DNA from 3 places in the Vibrio sp. E150_011 genome. Region 3 is predicted to be linked to each of the others. Evidence: predicted binding sites of a transcription regulator. Region 3 holds the regulator's gene; each other region holds the start of a gene.
The links. Region 3 encodes MetJ, which represses methionine synthesis genes. Its sites were predicted from a motif close to TTAGACNTNTANANGTCTAA; they were not measured.
Positions count from the first base shown of each region.

Region 1 (6,129 bases), on a different contig from region 3:
CATGACTTTGCGTTGCTTAAAGTTTACCTGCATTTCACACCGCCCATAGCTGACACCATCAATGCCATTCCACTGACTGAAATTGTAGTTTGAACGGTCGCCATTTACCTCTCCAATCGTCGGGGTCAAGTTATGAAGGTCGGCTTCCATTAGGCGAAATGTTTTGTCATTTTTAGTGCAGTTCTTTCGTCCCCCCTCTTGCCAGCATTGACGCTGGTGGCCAAATTGCCAAGCGGGTACAACGTGTTCCCATTCAATGCGACTCGCCCGCTTTTGCTGCTTTCGGACTTGGTAACCACAAGAGGCGAGATCGGGTGTCCCTTTTTTACCTTGCCATTGAATGTCACAGCCACAATAGAAGCTGACAGGATGATCGGCATAGATTTTTACCGCCTGCCTTTTTGCCGAACTAAAACTGCTCGGTGGTGCTGAAAAAGCCTGCTGAGGAATAAAAATTAACCCGATTAAGGAGAGTAAAATGAGATGAATTTTCATTAAATAGTCTGAGATAAGTACGAGATAACCTAGTGTAGATCGCGTTATTAATGATGACTACTAACTTAATGATTATTAACCGAGGAAGCGGGTAGATTCGCTTGAGTTGAATTTTTATGATGCACAGGGTTTAGCCTTGCTGGCCAGAATAGCGCAGTGCTTCGTGACATTTAGTACATCGATAACTCGCTTGCTGCCGTTGTACTTTATTATGTCTTCGAATCGTTAAAGGGTAGGTACTGCACTGGCAGTGATACTCAAAAACTTTGCCCTGAACAGAAGAGATATCCATTTGGTGGGTTGTCTTTGGAATGACTTTAAACACGTTATGCATGATAGCTTGCCAGTGTTTACCGTGAGGGGGAACACGACCATATAGCTTAAATGCCAGCAGGTGAGCGACTTCATGAGGAATGACTTCCTCAATGAATGCATCTTGATTCTCACTAAAGAGGATGGGATTCAATCGAATCTCCCAGGGTTGCAAATAGGCTTTTCCTGCCGTTTTTCCTTTGAGTTTAAAACTGAGTGATGGGATAGGGAATGTCTGTTGAAAATACTGCTCAGCAACCGATATGCAATGAGCCAGTCGTTTTGATGCTAAGTATTGTAAATCTGTAGATAACGACGGATGCACACCGAAAACCCAATAACGCCCAAAGAGGGCGTTATTGTATTGTAGTCCATGAGTAAATCAAGCAAGGCTAAGGATGGTGGCGCTTCTTTATCACCTCGTGGTACGCATGCCAGGTTCCATAACCAAGGATAGGCATGGTTATCATCATCCCTAAGCCAAAGGTAGCAAACCCGATAAGGATTCCACCACAGATTATAAATGCCCATACCACCATGGCTGGGATATTAGATTTGACGGCATTGAAACTGGTAAACACCGCTGTCATTACATCGACTCTACGCTCCATCATTAAAGGAATCGAGAAGGCTGACAAGCTGAATATAACACTGGCTATCACCAAACCAATCACAGAACCTGTGATAAGAAATGGTGCAAATTCAGTTAACGGAGCGCCTTGAACGGAAGGGTATAGGGCGTGCAGTAGCGCGGCTATTCGCATCCAAAATATCATGGCGACGGCAAGCAATACGGCAAAAGCCCATTGTGAGGTTGAGTTACGGCCAATGGCTTTCATTGAATGAAACAGGCTGGCTTTGTGACCTTTTTCTCTTTCCCAAGCCGCGTCATAAAGCCCAAGCGCAAGGAAAGGGCCAATGAGCATATAGACGACTAGGCTTGGCATGATAACAAGATGGGTACCTTGCCATTGTACAAGCTGAACTATCGCCACGGCGGCGGCGGTAAAACATAGCCCGTAAAATGCGCTAATAACGGGCATTTTTACTAAGTCATGAAGCCCAAGTGCCAGCCAATGAAAAGGCGCAGAAATACTCACTTGGTTACAAGGTATGGTTTTAGCGTAATCTTGATCTTTGACTTCGTCTTTCTTTTGGAAGTCTTCAGTCTGAGCGGTTCGAGGCATATGTCCTCCCTGATTTGACAATCTGGCCTTCGTCTCTGATGTCGGGAAATGAACGATTGTTGTGAGCTTTATCGCTCACGATTTGGCGCAACGTGTTCCCATAATGGAGTCGGGATGCGTGATGATGAGTTCGCGTTATTCTCATTCTGCATCGGTCCTCTTATGGTTAACTATTGACCGAGACGGAAGAAAACACAATTTTTTGCTGGATAGAAAAGACGTGTTACAAGTGTTAAGTTAACAAATTTGCAACAAAGCGGTTGAAATAGTTGAAGTTAATATATTTTACGCTGAAGTAAAAAAGCCCTTATCAAATGATAAGGGCTTTTTAGTCTTTGAGCTTAGTTATAGCGTGGAATTAATCGCTATTTGATGCCAGCGAAATCACGCAGCATTGCTGCTTTGTCAGTCGCTTCCCAAGGGAATTCTTCACGACCGAAGTGACCATAAGCTGCGGTTTGCTTGTAGATAGGTTGAAGCAGGTTCAGCATCTCTTGAAGACCATATGGACGTAGATCGAAGTTCTGACGAACTGCTTCAATGATGATGTCGTGAGCGACTTTCTCAGTACCAAACGTTTCCACCATGATTGACGTAGGATCAGCAACACCAATGGCGTAAGACAGTTGAATCTCACAACGATCTGCCATGCCAGCAGCAACAATGTTTTTCGCTACGTAACGTGCTGCGTATGCGGCACTGCGGTCAACTTTCGATGGATCTTTACCAGAGAATGCACCACCACCGTGACGAGCTGCGCCGCCGTACGTATCAACGATGATCTTACGACCCGTAAGACCACAGTCACCCATAGGGCCGCCGATAACAAAACGACCGGTTGGGTTGATGAAGAAGTTGGTGTCTTTGTTAATCCACTCTGCTGGAAGAACTGGCTTGATGATCTCTTCCATTACCGCTTCACGAAGATCAGGTGTTGTGACTGAATCGCAGTGCTGTGTTGAAAGTACAACCGCATCGATACCAACAATCTTACCTTGGTCGTATTGGAAGGTAACTTGAGATTTCGCATCTGGACGAAGGAAGTCAAGCTTACCGCTCTTACGAACTTCAGCTTGCTTTTTAACAAGTAAGTGAGAGTAAGTAATAGGAGCCGGCATTAGGATTGGCGTTTCGTTAGTTGCGTAACCAAACATGATGCCTTGGTCACCAGCGCCTTGTTCTTTTGGATCAGCTTTATCAACACCTTGGTTGATGTCTGGAGATTGTTTACCAATCGTGTTCAGTACGGCACAAGAATCCGCATCAAAGCCCATATCTGAGTGAACGTAGCCGATTTCGCGAACGGTTTCACGAGTAATCTCTTCGATGTCTACCCACGCTGAGGTCGTGACTTCACCACCAACCATTACCATGCCAGTCTTTACGTAAGTTTCACAAGCAACACGCGCTTTCGGGTCTTGCTCTAAAATTGCGTCAAGTACAGCATCAGAAATTTGGTCAGCAATTTTATCAGGATGTCCTTCTGATACGGATTCAGAAGTGAACAGGTGCTTAGCCATGAGAGCTCCAATTACAGTTAATAAAGCCAGCGATATTGTGCTGGCCTATAAAAAATTCAATGATATTTTGTAGGTGTATCTACATCTAGACGTCTATTTTAATCATCGATGTGTGAGAATCAAGCGATTTTTACTTTTAAGTTATAGCCAAACGTTTGCGTATTTTAAGGCAGATAGGGGTGTAACGTGCAAAAAAACACAGCAAAAGTACTCAAAATATCGGTAAAAAGTTTGCAGAGGTTAGGGGGCTTTGCGACAATGCTTGCCGCTGATTATTGTTCAGCAAGGAATCAACTTGAAATTCGCTTAATGCACTCAGGAGCAGACATGTCGTCTCGTAAAGAATTAGCTAATGCAATCCGCGCGCTTAGCATGGATGGTGTTCAACAAGCCAACTCTGGTCACCCAGGTGCCCCTATGGGTATGGCTGATATCGCCGAAGTACTTTGGCGCTCTCACCTAAATCACAATCCTCAAAACCCGGAATGGGCTGATCGCGACCGTTTTATTTTGTCAAACGGCCACGGCTCAATGCTGATTTATTCTCTGCTTCATCTAAGTGGTTATGAATTATCTATTGACGATCTTAAAAACTTCCGTCAATTGCACTCTAAAACACCAGGTCACCCAGAATACGGCTACGCTCCAGGCATTGAAACGACAACAGGCCCTTTAGGTCAAGGCATCACGAATGCAGTCGGCATGGCAATGGCAGAGAAATCACTGGCTGCGCAATTTAATAAAGAAGGTCATGACATCGTTGATCACTTTACTTACGCGTTCATGGGCGATGGCTGTCTGATGGAAGGCATCTCTCACGAAGCCTGCTCTTTGGCTGGTACTCTTGGTCTTGGTAAGCTGGTTGCTTTCTGGGATGACAACGGTATTTCTATCGATGGTGAGGTGGAAGGTTGGTTCTCTGACGACACGCCTAAGCGTTTTGAAGCCTACGGCTGGCATGTTATCCCTGCCGTTGATGGTCATGACTCTGATGCGATTAACGCGGCAATCATCGCGGCAAAAGCGGATCCTCGCCCAACACTTATTTGTACTAAAACTGTTATTGGTTTTGGTTCACCAAACAAAGCCGGCACGCACGACTGCCACGGTGCACCACTAGGCGCTGATGAAATCGCAGCAACTAAAGCAGCGCTGGGTTGGGAGCACGGTCCTTTTGAAATTCCAGCTGATATCTCGGCACAATGGAATGCAAAAGAAGCGGGCGCAGCAAAAGAAGCGGCGTGGAATGCTAAGTTTGACGCTTACGCAGCTGCTTACCCAGAACTTGCGGCTGAGTTTACTCGTCGTACAAATGGCGAACTGCCAGCTGAGTGGGAAGAAAAAGCATCGGCAATCATTGCTGATCTTCAAGCTAACCCTGCAAACATCGCATCACGTAAAGCGTCACAAAATGCGCTAGAAGCATTTGGTCAAATGCTACCAGAATTTATGGGTGGCTCTGCTGACCTTGCACCTTCTAACCTGACAATGTGGTCTGGTTCTAAGTCGCTAACAGCTGAAGACTTCTCTGGTAACTACATTCATTACGGTGTTCGTGAGTTTGGTATGACTGCGATCATGAACGGTATCGCTTTGCACGGTGGTTTCGTACCATACGGTGCAACATTCCTAATGTTCATGGAATACGCTCGTAACGCGATGCGTATGGCAGCTCTGATGAAAGTTCAGAACATCCAGGTTTACACGCACGACTCTATCGGTCTAGGCGAAGACGGCCCAACTCACCAACCGGTTGAGCAAATTGCTTCGCTACGCCTAACACCAAACATGAGCACATGGCGTCCATGTGACCAAGTGGAATCGGCAGTGGCTTGGAAACTGGCTATTGAACGTAAAGATGGTCCAACATCGCTTATCTTCTCTCGTCAGAACCTAGCACAGCAGGAGCGTAACGCAGAGCAAGTAGCAAACATCGCCAAGGGTGGTTACATCCTGAAAGATTGTGCAGGTAAGCCTGAATTAATTATCATCGCTACTGGCTCTGAAGTTGAACTAGCAGTTGAAGCTGCTGCGCAACTGACTGCTGAAGGCAAAGCGGTACGTGTGGTTTCTATGCCAGCAACGGATGCGTTTGATAAGCAAGATGCGCAGTACCGTGAATCAGTATTGCCATCTGACGTGACCGCTCGTATTGCTGTTGAAGCCGGTATTGCTGACTTCTGGTACAAATATGTTGGCTTTGGTGGCAAGATCATCGGTATGACGACATTTGGTGAGTCTGCACCAGCAGGTGAGCTATTCAAGATGTTTGGCTTTACAACAGAAAACGTTGTGAACACAGCAAAAGAATTACTCGCTTAAGCGATAGGCTGAGTTATTTCATTTTGTTGTAGTAACCGAGCCCTAGTGGCTCGGTTTTTTTATGCTTGGATATTATTCTTGTGTATGTGTGATTAAGTCGGGATGCGAAACTGATGTTGATCAGTTAATATGCTTGCCTTAATTATGTGAACAAAAAGGTGTTGTACGATGCTAAAGGTAGCGATTAATGGCTTTGGGCGTATAGGACGAAATGTACTTCGAGCGATTTATGAAAGCGGCAAAAACGATAAAATTAAAGTCGTCGCAGTCAATGAATTGGCGCAACCTGAAGC
Region 1 covers NZ_JBHFOL010000003.1:15,024-21,152, forward strand. The annotation lists gene ACE1OE_RS06300 (endonuclease) at 1-495, opposite strand, end outside; gene ACE1OE_RS06305 (SprT family zinc-dependent metalloprotease) at 626-1,132, opposite strand; gene ACE1OE_RS06310 (DUF2189 domain-containing protein) at 1,200-1,994, opposite strand; gene metK (methionine adenosyltransferase) at 2,360-3,514, opposite strand; gene tkt (transketolase) at 3,842-5,836, shown strand; gene epd (erythrose-4-phosphate dehydrogenase) at 6,005-6,129, shown strand, end outside.
Region 1: the regulator MetJ is predicted to act here: its motif matches at 3,592-3,611, upstream of metK (methionine adenosyltransferase).

Region 2 (6,129 bases), on a different contig from region 3:
AGATCCCAATGGTCAAAGATCATGCCGCTAAGCGGAGCTATCAATATGCCGATATTGTTCGGCGAGCCTCGCGTAAGTACGACATTCCAGAGGATTTAATCTATGCCATTATTAAAACAGAAAGTAGTTTTAACCCCTACGCAGTGAGCTGGGCCAATGCGTATGGCTTGATGCAGGTTGTTCCAAAGACCGCTGGGCGAGATGTATTTAACCTCGTTAAAAATAAATCAGGAGAACCGTCGCCAGAATATCTTTTTAACCCAGAACAGAACATTGATACAGGGACCGCGTACTTCTATATTCTAAAAAATCGTTATTTGAAAGCCGTTCGTCATCCTACTTCATTAGAGTACAGCATGATTTCGGCGTATAACGGAGGCACTGGTGGCGTATTAAACACATTCAGTAAAGATAGAAAAAGAGCCATGAATGATCTGAACTCACTACAACCTAACCAGGTTTATTGGGCATTAACAAAAAAACACCCAAATTCAGAATCACGACGTTACCTAGAAAAAGTAACGAAATATAAGAAAGATTTTAACGCGGGTAAAAAGTAATGATTACTTTTGCTGAAAAAAGCAGCGGTCGAGCGGTTTTTTAAAGTTTTTTTAAAAAACCTGTTGACGGGAGAACGGAAAATACGTTTAATAGCGCCCCGTTGCCCGGATAGCTCAGTCGGTAGAGCAGAGGATTGAAAATCCTCGTGTCGGTGGTTCGATTCCGCCTCCGGGCACCACAATTTGATTTGTTGGTGTCGATAGTTTTTTAGAAAGATATTTTTTAAAAAAGATTAGAAACACGAACAGAAGCATAGAGAATTTAGTGTGCCGACTTAGCTCAGTAGGTAGAGCAACTGACTTGTAATCAGTAGGTCACCAGTTCGACTCCGGTAGTCGGCACCATTCTTTTGCCTCGATAGCTCAGTCGGTAGAGCAGAGGATTGAAAATCCTCGTGTCGGTGGTTCGATTCCGCCTCGAGGCACCATTATTTGGTGCTTAACAAATAATGGTCTTAGGACCTGATGTTGACACAGATAATTCCCCTTTAGTTCAGTTGGTAGAACGGCGGACTGTTAATCCGTATGTCGCAAGTTCAAGTCTTGCAAGGGGAGCCACATTAGAAAAAGGCCTCATCGAAAGATGAGGCCTTTTTTGCATTTCAGCTTTGCACATATCATCTCCATTAGGCTATCACCCTTTGTTCCTCTCTCATTTGTATTCCTTTATCGTTTGCAGCGCATGCTGCGTGCTTAATTGGCTATTGCCTTTGTACAACTCACCGATTGTGCGGAACAGCCTTGTCATTCGCTACAGGTAGTTATTACTGAAAATACAAAGGCGCCATCCTCACTCAGTGTGGATGACGCCTTTAAGCATAAAAAGCGAATTATCAGCTTTTGGATTACTCTATTTTTTGACTGACAATACGTTACTTCGTTGAGTCTGAAGAGGTCGCGGCTTCAGTTTCAGCTAGGTCCTCATTACGCATTTCTCTTTCCGCTCGCTTAGCTTTCTCAATCATTGGGGTAATGCTTGAGCCTTGGATAAGGATTGAGAAAACCACAACGGAATAGGTCATCACGAGGATGATTTCTTTGACGTCGATAAGTTTGTCTTCAATAACCCACACACCAGCAGGGATAGACAGTGCCATAGCAAGCGCTAAGCCGCCTCGTAAGCCTCCCCAAGTTAATATCCTCACCGACCATGGATTATAACGACGAAAGCGCTTAAAGCCGACGTAGGAGAGCGCCACGCTGAGGTAGCGAGAGCCTAAGACGAGTGGTATGGAAAATGCCATCAATATCCAATCTTCTTGATGGAATTGGAACAACAGCATCGACATCCCGATTAATAGGAATAGTACACCGTTTAGAAACTCATCAACCAGCTCCCAGAAGTGGTCGAGGTGCTTTTCTGATTCTTTGGAAAAGCCAATATATCGTGTCCAGTTCCCGATCATGATGCCCGATACCACCATTGAAAGCGGTCCAGAAACGTGTAAAACGTCAGCAAAGGCATAGCCTGCCGTTGGAATACCGATCGTGAGGAGTAGCTCCATTGAGTGGTCATCAGTGGCGCTAATTAAGTAATGGAATATTAAACCCAACACAAAACCGTAGAGGATCCCTCCAATAGCCTCTTGAAGAAACAACATGGTGACGCTGGATACGCTGGGCGCTTCTGACCCAAAAGCAATGGTGTATAGCGTGACAAAAATAACAAGGCCAAAACCGTCATTAAAGAGTGATTCGCCTTCTACTTGAGTTGAAATTCGCTCTGGTGCGTCCAGCTTTTTTACAATGGCCAAAACAGCGATGGGATCGGTCGGTGAAATCAGTGCACCAAACAGTAAGCAATAGATTAAATCAAACTGTATACCGATAAGATTGCAAAAACCGTACAGTACGGCGCCGATAAAAAATGTCGAAAATAATGTGGCCCCAAGCGCCAGTACGGTAATTTCCCATTTTTGATCTTTAAGGTGAGGCAGTTTGATACCGAGTCCGCCTGCGAACAGCAAGAATCCTAAGATCCCCTTCAACAAAAAGTCCTCAAAGTCGATGCTACTGACCATATCTGACGCTGCCTCTGACAAATCAAACCAGCCGTTTTGACCGCCGATGAGAATGAGCAAAGAAAGGATCATGGATCCTGCGGTTATCGCAATGGTGGTTTGCATCTTGCCTATTTTACTATTGATGAACGCAATCAACATGGCAGCGGCAGACAAAAAACAAAGAGTCTGATAAACGGACATTGAGGTTCCTTAATTGTAATAAATTGTGAATGGGATTCTGTTCTTGTCGTGAGTGAAGATCAATCACTAATTATAAAAACATGTTCTTTAGTTATAGAACGACTTTCTATTGTCCGTCTTTTGTTTTTGTTCAGCTGCGTATAAATGAAGTAACGAAATAGTTGCTACCGCGATCGGACTTGGTTAGTTTGGTGGTAAATAAAGCAGTCAAAAAGTAGTTTTAGACGTCTAGATTTCTAAAACTACTATGATAGGATGGCAGCATCAGCAAGGAACGAGGCAGTATTGTGGTAAGCAGCATTAGACAACTGATTGAGAATCAATTGAAAAAACGAATCCTACTTATTGATGGTGGGATGGGGACGATGATTCAAGGCTATAAATTGGAAGAGGCCGATTATCGAGGTGAGCGCTTTGCTGATTGGGCATCAGATCTGAAGGGCAACAATGATCTGTTAGTTTTATCCCAGCCCTCTCTTATCAAAGAGATCCATAGCGCTTACCTAGAAGCCGGTGCGGATATCCTCGAGACCAATACGTTTAATGCCACCACAATTGCGATGGCCGACTACGACATGGAATCGTTGAGCGATGAAATCAATTTTGAAGCGGCGAAGCTTGCGCGTGAAGTCGCCGATGAATGGACAGCAAAAACGCCAGATAAACCTCGGTTTGTAGCAGGTGTACTGGGGCCAACCAACCGTACTTGTTCCTTATCTCCCGATGTGAATGATCCCGGTTACCGTAATGTTTCTTTTGATGAGCTTGTGATTGCTTACTCTGAGTCAACAAGAGCATTGATTAAGGGTGGATCCGATCTTATTTTGATCGAGACCATTTTTGATACTCTCAATGCGAAAGCATGTTCGTTTGCCGTTGAATCTGTTTTTGAAGAGATGGGCGTGGACTTGCCCGTTATGATCTCGGGCACCATTACCGATGCCTCTGGCCGTACCTTATCAGGCCAAACAACCGAAGCTTTTTATAACGCAATGCGTCACGTGAAGCCGATTGCGTTTGGTCTTAACTGTGCGTTAGGGCCAGATGAATTAAGGCAATACGTTGGAGAGCTGTCGCGTATATCAGAGACCTACGTTTCAGCCCACCCGAATGCAGGCTTGCCGAATGCATTTGGCGAATACGACTTGTCGCCAGAAGATATGGCTGAACATATTGGTGAATGGGCACAAAGTGGTTTCCTAAACCTTGTTGGCGGTTGTTGTGGTACGACACCAGAGCACATTCGTCAAATGGCACAGGCTGTTGAAGGTGTGTCCCCTCGTCCATTGCCTGAACTTCCTGTGGCCTGTCGACTTTCAGGGCTTGAGCCTCTTACTATTGATAAAGAGAGCTTGTTTATCAACGTCGGTGAGCGCACCAACGTGACAGGCTCAGCGCGCTTTAAACGTCTCATTAAAGAAGAGCTTTATGATGAAGCACTAGAAGTGGCTCGTCAGCAGGTTGAGAATGGTGCGCAAATCATCGACATCAACATGGACGAAGGCATGCTCGATGCTGAAGCTTGTATGGTGCGATTCCTGAATCTTTGTGCTTCTGAGCCTGAAATATCAAAAGTGCCCATTATGGTCGATTCCTCCAAATGGGAGGTGATCGAAGCAGGCTTGAAGTGCATTCAAGGTAAAGGCATCGTCAACTCGATCTCGTTAAAAGAAGGCAAAGAAAAGTTTGTCGCACAAGCCAAATTAATCCGCCGCTATGGTGCTGCGGTTATCGTTATGGCGTTTGATGAGGTTGGGCAAGCTGACACGCGTGAACGAAAAATTGAAATCTGTACGCAGGCTTACCGCGTGCTGGTGGATGAAGTAGGCTTCCCACCAGAAGATATTATTTTTGACCCGAATATCTTTGCCGTCGCCACCGGTATTGATGAGCATAATAACTACGCGGTAGACTTTATTGAAGCCGTCGCTGATATAAAACGTGACTTACCATATGCCATGATCTCTGGTGGTGTTTCTAACGTGTCATTCTCGTTCCGTGGTAATAACTACGTACGTGAAGCCATTCATGCTGTGTTCTTGTATCACTGTTTTAAAAACGGTATGGACATGGGCATTGTTAATGCTGGGCAACTGGAGATTTATGACAACGTACCAGATAAGCTGCGTGAAGCGGTTGAAGATGTAGTCTTAAACCGCCGAGATGATGGTACAGAGCGTCTGTTAGACATTGCGACAGAGTATGCCAACAAAGGTGTGGGTAAAGAAGAAGACGCCAGCGCATTAGAATGGCGAACATGGCCGGTTGAAAAACGCTTGGAGCACGCGCTCGTTAAGGGTATTACTGAATTTATTGTTGCTGATACCGAAGAAGCTCGATTGAACGCTGAAAAACCACTCCACGTCATTGAAGGTCCTTTGATGGATGGCATGAACGTGGTGGGCGATCTATTTGGTGAAGGTAAGATGTTCTTGCCGCAGGTAGTGAAATCTGCGCGAGTCATGAAACAAGCGGTGGCCCATTTAGAGCCGTTTATCGATGCATTGAAAGAGGTAGGCTCCAACAACGGTAAGATCTTGCTTGCCACTGTTAAGGGTGATGTACACGATATCGGTAAAAACATTGTAGGCGTTGTGCTGCAATGTAATAACTACGAGATTATAGACCTTGGCGTCATGGTGTCCTGTGAACAAATCCTCAAGGTCGCGAAAGAAGAGAATGTGGATATTATCGGTCTGTCAGGCCTGATCACCCCTTCACTGGATGAAATGGTGCATGTTGCCAAAGAAATGGAGCGACAAGGCTTTGATTTGCCATTGCTGATTGGTGGAGCGACGACATCAAAGGCTCATACTGCCGTAAAAATTGAGCAGAACTACAGCCAACCGGTTGTTTATGTAAACAACGCCTCAAGAGCCGTGGGCGTTTGTACGTCACTGTTGTCTGATGAGCTCAAGTCTGATTTTGTAAACAAGCTTGATATTGATTATGAGCGTGTGCGAGATCAGCACGGCCGTAAAAAACCACGTACTCAGCCAGTGACTCTTGAACAAGCAAGAGAAAACAAAGTAGCGATTGACTGGGATGCCTATACACCGCCGGCACCGCTGAAGCCTGGTATTCATATCTTCGATGACTTCGATGTCGCAACGTTGCGTGAATATATCGACTGGACGCCATTCTTTATGACTTGGACATTGATGGGTAAGTACCCGAAAATATTTGAGCACGAAGAAGTCGGCGAGGAGGCGAAACGGTTATTTAAAGATGCCAATGACCTGCTCGATCGCGTTGAAAAAGAAGGGTTACTCAAAGCGAAAGGGATCTGTGGTTTGTTTCCTGCGGCTAGTGTGGACGATGATATTGAAGTGTATACCGATGAGTCTCGTACTGAGGTGAAGCAG
Region 2 covers NZ_JBHFOL010000023.1:37,908-44,036, reverse strand. The annotation lists gene mltC (membrane-bound lytic murein transglycosylase MltC) at 1-560, shown strand, start outside; tRNA gene ACE1OE_RS22150 (tRNA-Phe) at 664-739, shown strand; tRNA gene ACE1OE_RS22145 (tRNA-Thr) at 830-905, shown strand; tRNA gene ACE1OE_RS22140 (tRNA-Phe) at 913-988, shown strand; tRNA gene ACE1OE_RS22135 (tRNA-Asn) at 1,043-1,118, shown strand; gene ACE1OE_RS22130 (cation:proton antiporter) at 1,433-2,764, opposite strand; gene metH (methionine synthase) at 3,052-6,129, shown strand, end outside.
Region 2: the regulator MetJ is predicted to act here: its motif matches at 2,985-3,004, upstream of metH (methionine synthase).

Region 3 (6,129 bases):
GGGTGCCAGCGGCGATCTCAGGGGTATACGCCAAGCGTAATCGAGATTGGTCGGCTTGCGCTTCATAGGCCAGTGGCTCTAACTGCGCACGCTGTAAGCTATGAAGCACCTCTGCTTTTGCTCGCTCAAAATCATGCCCATTGCCAAAAGACAGCTCAATCAATAGTACCTCTTCTAGCGAGGTAATGATCTTTGCCCCGCGTCCAGAGGCTAATACGCGTTCAATACGCGTTGAGCCTGATTCTGGAGAGTAACTGCAGCGTAAATTTAACTCCATGGTACTCTGTGCAACAGGCTGTAACGTGCGGCTATGTAACACGGGCGCTGCGAGGCGAGCCAGTTCGCTGGCTTCATCCAAACGTAAAAGGGGCAATAAGCACGCATCAGAAACCACACGAGGATCCGCGCTGTAAACGCCTGCCACATCACTCCAGATGGTGACGTTTGCCACCTCAGCTAATGCACCGATGACGGTCGCTGAGTAATCCGAACCATTGCGACCAAGCAACACGGTATCACCGGTACTGTTCTGCGCCATGAAACCCGTAATCACCACACGGTGGTGCGCATGTTGCGCCAAGGCACTTTTAATCAAGGCGTAAGACTGGGCACGCTCAACCTCGGGTTGAGCACCAAACTCAGCACGCAAAAAGGCTCTTGCATCTTGGGCAACCGCAGGCAACTCACTTTGTCTTAGTAATGCTGCCAACAAGCGAGATGACCAAACCTCACCATGTCCCAAGATTGCGGCTTTCTGCGCCTCAGAAAGGGGCGCTATTTGCTCACCAAGCGTACTAAATTCGTCGCTCAACTGTGAACGAAGGGCTTCCGCTTCTTCGCCATCGAGCAATTCATCAATCAACTCAAATTGAAACTGTCGTAACGCTTGCAGGTGCTCATGAGCAACACGGCCATCCTTGTTTAACGCATCCAGAAACGCAATCAGTCGGTTGGTTGTCTTGCCTGCCGCTGATACCACAATCAGGTCTTCTGCGTGAGAGTAGTCTTTTAGAATCGATACCACACGACGGTAGCACCCAGGGTCAGCCAGGCTACTGCCACCAAATTTATGCAATTGCTTCGTCACTGGTACGTTAGTATTACTCATTGCCGTGCTTACCCTTCAAACGTTCGTGCTTTATCAAAAGCTTGTTGTAGATCTTCAATTAGGTCTTCTGCGTCTTCTAAGCCTACCGATAAGCGCAATAGCTGTTGAGAGACGCCCGCTTCAGCCAGCGCAGCCTCGCCCATCGCGCGGTGAGTCATCGATGCTGGGTGGCAGATCAAGCTCTCTACCCCACCTAAGGACTCTGCCAACGAGAAGAGATTCAGTTTGCCAACAAAATATTTCAACTGTTCAAAGCTACCAGCGAACTCAAAGCTCAGCATAGACCCAAAGCCCGACTGTTGCTTTTTGGCAATCTCATGACCTGGATGCTCAGGTAGACTCGGATGATAGATGACCTTAACCAATGATTCGCCCTTCAAATAATTGAGAATAATTTGTGAGCTTTCTTCATGGACACGCATACGCGCACTGAGTGTACGGATACCACGCAACGTCATGTAGCTATCAAACGGTGTGCCTGTTGCGCCAATACAGTTACCCCACCACGCCAGCTCTTCTGCATGCGCTTCTGTTTTGGTTATCACCACGCCACCAATAACGTCCGAGTGGCCGTTGATGTACTTCGTCGTGGAGTGAATAACAAAGTCCGCACCGAGGTCTAAAGGCTTTTGGTACACCGGTGTCAAAAAGGTATTATCGACCGCCACCAGCGCGCCAACCTGCTTTGCTTTTTCGCAGACATTCGCAATGTCCACAACGCGTACCAACGGGTTAGACGGGGTTTCTAACAAAATCAACTTTGGTTTTTTTGCGATGGCAGCACTTAACGCCGCGTCATCACTTTGGTCAACAAACTGAACCTTAAAATCACCTTTTTGTGCGCGAGTATTAAATAAGCGATAAGAGCCACCGTAGCAATCGTGTGGCGCGATGATCAAATCATCAGGGCCTAAAAAAGCCGATGCCCAAAGGTTCAATGCAGAGGTTCCACAGTTGGTCACCACAGCACCTTTACCGGACTCCAATTCAAATAAGGCCTGTTCAAGTAATCCACGATTGGGGTTACCAGAACGGGTATAATCATATTTTGGCACGTCGCCGAAAGCGGGAAAGCCATAATTGGTAGAAAGGTAAATAGGTGGTACGACAGCGTGGTGCTGAGTATCTGATTCGATACCCATACGAACCGCGATTGTCGCCGGCTTCCGATTGCTCATAGAAACATCCTTTATTAACACGCGCAAGGTGAAGGCTAACCACAACCTCTCGAGAAGGTTGGGTGATAAATAGTGTGATTAATCATGCTTGAACGGACAAGTAAAAGCACCCATCTTTGGAAAAATTAACCGTCCGCTCAACGAAACCCCACTTTACTGTCCATTTTGTGAGACGTCAACACTTCTAGACGTCTATATGTCTTTGCTTATGGCAGTAAATGCCGCTAAAATTGCGGCTTTCCTATAAAACAAATTTACGATCAATAGACGAAGGTGTGCAATGGCAGATTGGAATGGCGAATACATTAGCCCTTACGCGGAGCACGGCAAAAAAAGTGAGCAGGTTAAAAAGATCACGGTATCCATTCCGTTAAAAGTGCTAAAGGTATTGACCGACGAGAGAACTCGTCGCCAAATCAATAACCTACGCCATGCAACTAACAGCGAATTGTTGTGTGAAGCATTTCTGCACGCCTATACTGGTCAGCCGCTCCCGACCGATGAAGACTTAAGAAAAGACCGCCCAGATGATATCCCAACCGAAGTGAAAGCCATGATGACGGCGATGGGTATTGAGTTTGAAGCGTTCGATGAAGAATAAAAAGTAGGATTTAGAGGCTGGGTCCTGGGTCCTGGGTCCTGGGTCCTGGGTCCTGGGTCCTGGGTCCTGGGTCAAACAATAAAAAAACGCTGACCATCAAGGCCAGCGTTTTTTCAAAGCAAATTCAAGGCACCAGGCACGTTTTATCCCTAAAGCCCCAAATTTCTATTCAATCATGACTTTCTAAGCCATGTAGTTCTCAGGCATTTCAATTCGTGCGACGCCCGATTCGACTGCTGCTACTGCAACCGCTTTTGCAACGCGTGGTAGCAAGCGTGGGTCCATCGGTTTAGGAATAATGTAATCCTTACTAAATGACAACGCCTTAACACCCGCCGCATCAAGCACCTCTTGAGGTACGGGTTCTTTAGCAATTTGACGTATTGCCTCAACCGCCGCAAGCTTCATTTCATCGTTAATCTCACTGGCACGTACGTCCAATGCACCGCGGAAGATGAACGGGAAACACAGTACGTTATTTACCTGATTCGGATAATCTGAGCGACCGGTCCCCATGATCAAATCATCACGAACCTGATGCGCCAATTCTGGCTTAATCTCTGGATCAGGATTTGAACACGCAAACACGACTGGTTTCTCTGCCATGAGCTTCAACGCTTCAGCAGGAAGTAAATCTGGACCAGACACCCCTAAGAATAAATCCGCGCCTTCGATGACATCTTCAAGGGTACGTTTATCGGTATTGTTGGCAAACATCTGCTTGTATTCATTCAAGCCTTCACGACGCGTATGAATGACGCCTTTGCGATCCAACATGTAGATTTTTTCACGCATCGCACCACATTTAATCAACAGCTCCATACAGGCCGTCGCCGCAGCGCCCGCACCCAAACAAACAATGGTCGCTTCACTTAATTCTTTGCCTTGCAGCTCAATCGCATTCAACATACCCGCCGCCGTGACAATTGCCGTACCATGTTGGTCATCATGGAATACCGGAACATCACAACGCTCAATCAAGCGACGCTCAATCTCAAAACAATCCGGAGCCTTGATGTCTTCTAGGTTGATACCACCAAACGTGTCAGAAATATTCGCAACCGTATCAACAAACTCGTCAATCGTGCGGTGTTTGACTTCGATATCAATGGAGTCCAAACCAGCAAACCGCTTAAAGAGTAGCGCCTTACCTTCCATAACGGGTTTGGATGCCAGTGGGCCAAGATTACCAAGTCCTAGGATTGCTGTACCATTTGAGATGACCGCAACCATATTGCCTTTCGCTGTATATTTATAAACATTATCAGCATTTTGCGCGATCTCTCGAACAGGCTCGGCTACGCCAGGGCTGTAAGCGAGTGCAAGATCTTTGGCTGAATCAGCGGGTTTGGTTAACGCGATTTCAATTTTGCCTGGGGTTGGGTGGGCATGGTAATCGAGGGCCTGTTGGCGGAATTCGTCGATTTGATGATCATCGGACATGGTATGCGATCCTGCTTATTCGAGTATGAAAGACTGAGTGATTATTGTTATTTTTAGTATAACCCGCTTCGGAATGGTTTGATTTCCTCCATAAGGGGTACACAAAGTGCGCATACGCTATTGTCGTACGTCGCAACTTTAGGCGAATATACTACGCTAGTTAATCAAGATTTTGAATGGATGGTGTCACGATTCGAATGAGCTTAAGCCTTTATAGGTAAGCCAAGAGTTTAGGAAAAGGTAAGTCGAGTGTTTATAAAAATAGCCACCGAGAAGAATATAACGATCCAAAAACCGTCACAATACACACACCACCGACCGTGTGGCGTTGGAATCAACCATACTCCACACTGATGGTATGGGTTAGTTGGTACTGCTCAACACAATTCAAGCTCGGGACTCATTTTAGCCGCTGGTTGAATAAAATATAAAACGCCAGAAACAAAAAAGGACGCCGAGGCGTCCTTTTTACATCTAAGGAAGTAAAATAATTACTTGCTAGATAGAGCGCCGAAACGCTTGTTGAAGCGATCAACACGACCACCAGTATCAACGATACGTTGCTTACCAGTGTAGAATGGGTGACATTTGTCACATACGTCTAGGTGAATTGAATCTTTCGCTAGAGTAGAGTTGAACTCAAATGTATTGCCGCAAGAACAAGTTGCTGTTACAGCTTTGTATTCTGGGTGGATGCCAGCTTTCATGGGAAACCTCAAATTTAGGCCGTGTCGCCATCCGAGTCTATGCCGGACACCACACGTAGTTAATAAAATACCTGTGTTACCGCTTCCAAAATTCAACATCATTGAAGTGACGGCGATGTGATAAGCAAACGCTATCAACCACACGATTTCTTCAAATATGACGAATAGAAGCCATACCATCAAGGCGCAGTATAGTAATGAATAGTCGAGATAGAATCAAATAAAATTGCCACTTTTTTCACCACCTTTAGGTGGGTTGATTCACTTTCTCTAATTAACTGTTTATCGAACACAACATAGCTAGGTAGAATAGGCGTCTATTTTATCAATATCGACCTTACTATGCGCCCAAACGTTGCTCGTGTTGCACTGCCAGTGCCACTAGATAAACAGTTCGACTACATCGTACCTGCCCACTTGTTTCCCGTAGTTGGCGGTCGAGTCTCTGTGCCGTTTGGACGCCAAACCTTAGTCGGTATTGTGACTCAGTTTAGTCACCAATCAGATTTTCCCATTGACCAGCTGAAGCCGATTAAAGCCGCGCTCGATACTCGCCCGATCTGGTCCCCAGCGCTGTACGACTTAATCGTCTGGTGTAGCCAGTACTATCAACACCCACTGGGCGATACGCTGCACAATGCTTTGCCTGCCGCGTTACGAAAAGGCAAGCCTGCTGAGTTCGCCACCACGGTCGAATGGCAGCTCACCGAGTCGGGAAAGAACCAGTTAGTGCAAGGATTTGGTCGCGCGGTGAAACAAGCAAAGGCCATGCATTATTTAGAAAATGGCCCTTGTTCACACCAAGAACTGCTCGACAACGACATCAGCGGAACCCTTCTCAAAGCCCTCGATGAAAAAGGCTGGGTATCCTCTTATGAAAAGCAGGCCCCAAACATGCAGTGGCCAGCGGACTTCACCAATACCCCAAAAGATCTCAGACTCAACGAGGAGCAAGCCATCGCGATTGCTTCGGTCAACAGCCAGACTGAATTTGCTTGCTACCTATTAGAAGGGGTCACTGGCTCAGGGAAAACTGAGGTGTACCTCAACATGATCAAGCCTGTACTGGAGCAAGGGCGACAAGCTCTGGTA
Region 3 covers NZ_JBHFOL010000011.1:90,272-96,400, forward strand. The annotation lists gene ACE1OE_RS16465 (bifunctional aspartate kinase/homoserine dehydrogenase II) at 1-1,108, opposite strand, end outside; gene ACE1OE_RS16470 (O-succinylhomoserine (thiol)-lyase) at 1,117-2,286, opposite strand; gene metJ (met regulon transcriptional regulator MetJ) at 2,567-2,887, shown strand; gene ACE1OE_RS16480 (malic enzyme-like NAD(P)-binding protein) at 3,071-4,330, opposite strand; gene rpmE (50S ribosomal protein L31) at 4,822-5,037, opposite strand; gene priA (primosomal protein N') at 5,380-6,129, shown strand, end outside.